One region of the Sphingobium sp. AP49 genome, then DNA from elsewhere that is predicted to be linked to it. Evidence: riboswitches for the same ligand, from Rfam matches in the RefSeq annotation. Region 1 holds a riboswitch; the other holds the start of a gene.
The links. A riboswitch is a leader RNA that binds a small molecule or an ion and turns the genes downstream of it on or off. The one in region 1 is predicted to bind thiamine pyrophosphate.
Positions count from the first base shown of each region.

Region 2: linked by a shared signal. The riboswitch ahead of PMI04_RS15575 (TonB-dependent receptor) and the one ahead of PMI04_RS01480 (DUF2065 family protein) in region 1 are both predicted to bind thiamine pyrophosphate.

Region 1 covers NZ_CP124576.1:308,870-311,259, forward strand. Annotated here, with positions in the region: gene PMI04_RS01470 (hypothetical protein) at 1-910, shown strand, start outside; gene PMI04_RS01475 (DUF4261 domain-containing protein) at 835-1,245, shown strand; TPP riboswitch at 1,274-1,382, shown strand; gene PMI04_RS01480 (DUF2065 family protein) at 1,445-1,852, shown strand; gene thiC (phosphomethylpyrimidine synthase ThiC) at 1,864-2,390, shown strand, end outside.
Region 2 covers NZ_CP124576.1:3,271,731-3,274,120, forward strand. Annotated here, with positions in the region: gene PMI04_RS15575 (TonB-dependent receptor) at 1-1,040, opposite strand, end outside; TPP riboswitch at 1,070-1,179, opposite strand; gene PMI04_RS15580 (CDP-alcohol phosphatidyltransferase family protein) at 1,261-1,944, opposite strand; gene PMI04_RS15585 (EAL domain-containing protein) at 2,268-2,390, shown strand, end outside.

The DNA of each region.
Region 1 (2,390 bases):
CGACGACATGATCCGCGCCACCCGCGCGCTGCTCGCTGGCGAATCGCTTGAAAAGCTCGCCCAGTTCGGCCGCCCCGCCAGCGCCTTTGCCGGCAGCGCGCCTGCGCCGGTTGCCGCGTCCGTGCCGCGCCCGGCCGGCCGCTATGCCGGGCTAGCCCCGGAACAGGCGATGTCGCTGGGCCAGATGGACGAAAGCTTCGCCCGCATCCTGCGCGAAAAGGGGATGGGTGACATTGCCGACAGCATGGGCCTGGCCGCGCCGCCGGCCTTCGCGCATGAACGGCCCCGGGCCGATCGCCTGCCGACCATGGTGCTGCTCGCCACCCAGCCGCTGATTCTCGACTGGGCATTGGTGCAGGAAGGGATCGGCGCGATCGACCCGCGCGGCGACTGGACGCTGTCTGAAACCGGGCTCAGTCATGGCGTGCTGGCCGGGCGCGGGGCGACGATCCGCATCGATACCCATCATGCGCCGCTGCCCGCCTACCTCATGGCCCAGGCCCAGGCGCGCAGCCACGGCCTGACCGAAGAGGATAAGCGGCTGCTCGCCACCCATCGCCTGCATCACAGTGTCAGCGTCGATCTCGATACCCGCGCCGCCGATTTCGTCGATGTGCGCCAGTCCGCCAAGGTGGCGACCTTGCTGATGGGGCTGGCGGCCAAGCGGCAGGGCTGCATCGGCCTGTTCAACGCCGGCGTTGGTACGGTGATGCCGGTCGCGCGCCTGCAGCAGCAGGTCGGCATATTGGGCAGCGACGAAGTGCCGATCACGCTCTGGACCTGGTGCGCCTTTGAATCGATCCAGCCCGACGCCATCTCGATCTCCACCGGGGCATGCTGCCCTTCACCGGCTATGAAGTGGAATTGTGGAATGCGCCGGGTACGCTCGAACAGGTGGCGGAGCGGCTGAACGGGGTGCTGCGCTACCTGCTCATCAACGGTCCGGTGATCAGCCATGGCGACACGATCGGCGATCATGCCGCCGACCGCTCGACCCGCTGCTTCCTGGGCGACAGCCGCGCCGATCGCGGCGCGGATGTGGTGCCAGCGATGCTGCTCGAATTTGACGGTGTGTCCGGCGATACTGCCGTCCGTCCGCGCGCCGACCTGCCGCAGGCGGCTTCGGCCATTGCGCCGCCCATTCCTGCCGCCGCCAGCGCACCGGCGATGCCTGCGCCGTCCCGTGCTACGCCCGCCGGGCTTGGTCGCCGCGCGCCGGGGGGCTTCGGCCGCAAGGGGCTTTAACTCTCCATCCGCTTGCGCTATCGCAGGCACATATCCCCGGGGGACCGTCCGCAGACGGTTGAGAGGCGGCTTTGTGGCCGCGACCCGCTGAACCTGATCCAGTTGACACTGGCGTAGGGAGGGAGTGGCTCTTGCCCGTAACAGGCTGTCCGCGCCCATCCTCCGCCCAAAGATATGGCGAATAGGAGGACGTCTGCGCATGGACACGATTTCCGTACTCACCCTGCGCCTGGCTGAAGCGATCGGCCTCTACATGATCGTCATCGGCATTGGCGGCCTGGTCGCGCCGCAACGCTGGCGGGCGATGATGGACGATCTCCAGCGTTCGCCCGGCCTCGTCATCGCGCTCGGCTTCCCGGTCTTCGCCGTCGGCGCCGCGCTCGTCCTCATCCACAGCATCTGGACCGATCCGCTGGCGATCATCGTCAGCCTGATCGGCTATGCCGCCCTGATCGAAGGGGCGCTGCTGCTCGCCGTGCCCGGCCCGCTGATCCGCATCGGCCTCTGGTCGCTCCATTTCACCCGCGTCTGGGCGATCGTCTCGATGCTGCTCGGCCTCGCCCTCTTCCTCGCCGGCCTCACCGGTCGCGCCACCATTTCCGTCTGAAAGGCAGTTCCATGGCAGATGTCCCCGCCCGCACCGAAATGCGCGTTACTACGGGAGCCATTCGTGGCTCGAAGAAGATCCATGTCGGCCCGCGCAAGGTCGCCATGCGCGAGATTCATCTGGAACCGGGCAGCGGCGAGCCGCCGGTCCGCGTCTATGACACCTCCGGCCCCTATACCGATCCCGACGCCCGCATCGACATCATGGCGGGGCTGCAGCAGTTGCGCCGCGACTGGATCCGCGAACGCGGCGATGTCGAGGACTATGACGCGCGCGCGATCCAGCCGGAGGATAATGGCCTGAAGGGTCCCGACCGCTCAGGTGGAGTTCAGCCTTTCCCCAATGTCGTGAAGCGCCCGTTGCGCGCCAAGGCCGGCGCCAACGTCTCCCAGATGCACTATGCCCGTCGCGGCATCATCACCCCGGAAATGGAATATGTGGCGGAACGCGAGAATCTCGGCCGCGCCCGCCTCGCAGACTATGTCCGCGACGGCGAAAGCTGGGGCGCATCGATCCCCGACTATGTGACGCCGGAATT
Region 2 (2,390 bases), 1.5 Mb from region 1:
GCAATCGGCTGGGTCAGTTCCTCGGTCCCCAGATAATTGCCGGTGGTGCTCAGCTGCGTGCCATAGGGCGAATTGCCGTGACCGAACTGGAGATAGGCGGTGTTGTCGATATCCAGCCTGTCGTTGAGCCGGAGATGCAGCGGTGCCGCGACATAGAGATTGCGGAACGGCGCGCGATAGAGACGCCAGTAACTGGTGTCACCTTCGCTGTAACTTTCACTGAAATTATAGTCCCGGCCATAGGCCTGCCAGTCTGCGCGGGTCGGGCCGGGATAGGTCGATGTCTTGGCATCGTTGAACGACAGCGCGATGCTGGCACGATTGCCTTCGCCCCATTCGCCAAGCAGCTTCGCATCGATATGCTGGCGCTGGTCATAGCCGGCGCCGCGCCAATTGTCGGCGCGATTGTTGGAGTAAGAGACGAAAGCCTTCAGCCCGCTGGTGCCGATCGTGCCCGTGTCGATCCGCGCAAAGATACGCCGTTCGTCATAGGAACCCAGCGACAGATTGACGAGTCCGCCAGCCTCCGTTTTGGGATCGTCGAGCGACAGGGACAAAGTGCCGCCGGCGGCCGCGACCACCGGGGCATCGATATCCGCGGCCCCCTGGGCAAGACTGATCTGCCGAACATTTTCCGCATCGGCGAACTGGGCGGGATAGGCATAATAATAGCCGATATCGTTTTGCGGCGCGCCTTCCATCAGCACGCCGATCTGGTCCTGGCCCAGGCCGCGCAGGGTAATTCCGGAGCTGGCCGACAGGCCGTAGGGATCGCTCGACGAAACATTCGCGCCCGGCAGGAGGTTGACCAGCTGAAAGGCGTTCAACGTTGGCGCCTGCTTGATGATGAAGTCGGTCGAGATCGCGCTGACCGCCTTGGGCGCGGTTTGATCGGGCAGCAGAGCTTCGGGGTCGGGATGGCCCAGAACCTGGATGGTCGTGGGATCATTATCCTCGTTCGCCGCCGCAACGGCGGGCACAAGCAGCATGATCGGCAGCGTGATCGCCGACAGTCGGGGGAAAATATAAGCAGCGGCCATCGTCTCGCATCCACTCCATTGGAGGGAAAACGGCCAACCGTCGCCCTCCCTACGCCGGTATCAGCCGGATCAGGTTCAGCGGGTCGTGGTCTGCTGACCACCTCTCAGCCGCGCGTGAGCGGCCCCCCGGGGAGTGGGCGCTCTAGGCGTTCGGACGCGGCGTGGGAAGCATTATTGCATGCGATATATCGAAGCCCGGGCAATCAGCTGCCCAGGCACCTCAGCTGTCATGCAGTTCGGCCCGTGCAAGCCGTTTTCCGGTCACCAGCGTCTGGATGACGAACAGCAGGATCAAGATCAGTCCCACCGCGCCGACAAAAACATCGAAGCCCGACAGCGCACCAAAGAGGCCGGGACCGGCGCCCAGCACCATCATCATCAGGGTGAGGACGATCAGCATCAGCCGCAATTCGGTAGGCCCGGCCGCAAGATAGGAGAGCTTGAACTCGCCCAGTACGCGGGCGGCAAGATAGGCATGGATCGACAGCAGCAAATAGCCTGCCAGCGCCACCAGCGCGACGTCCATGGTCACGAACGGGCTGAGGCCGATGCCGGCCAGGATCAGCAGGGTGGCCAGGCCGTCGCAGCTATGGTCGATGAAATAGCCATAGGATGGTCGCTCGATCTGACGATAGCGCGCGATGCTGCCGTCCATCGAGTCCCCGAACCACTGGACGAAATAGCCGGCGATGGCGAGCAGGAGCCAGGACGCGCCGAAATTACTGGCAACATAGCCAGTGAAAATCATGAAGGCGCCGACCATGCCGAGCGAGGTCAGGCGGTCCGGGGTAACCCAGGGCGGCATGCGACTGCAAATCCAGTTGAGCAGTCTACGCTCCCTGGCGGCTAGCCAATTTTCCTGGATGCGATCGAGCGACGACGTATTTTTCGGTTGAGCTGTCATATCATCTTATGGGGCCATCGTCCGGGATGAGCAACGGACGAAATGTCAAAGGGCCTGCAAAACGGGGCTGAAACAGGACGAAGCAGGCGGAAACAGGCCATTTTCCCACCATCTGCCCCGCAACTTCGATGCCCCAGACGCGGCAGTGAGGTGCATCCGAAGCCCCGGTTCCTTCAGGACATGGCCCCTGTCAGCCGAACGCGCGAAAGCGACGCAGTTAGGTTATTGAAAACCAATATCTTCTACATCCGTGCCTGCCCGACGATGCGGCCCGCCGTCGCCAGGCACGATAATCATCGGTCATCCTGCGATTGAAGTGCAGGATGATCGACCGCCAAGTGAGTATGCACGTGCTGCCGTTTTCCTCCACCAGGCCGATCGACTGGCTGCTTGAAACGAAGACCAAGGTGCCATTCGGCATCGCCGATCAGCTGAAAAATGGCCTT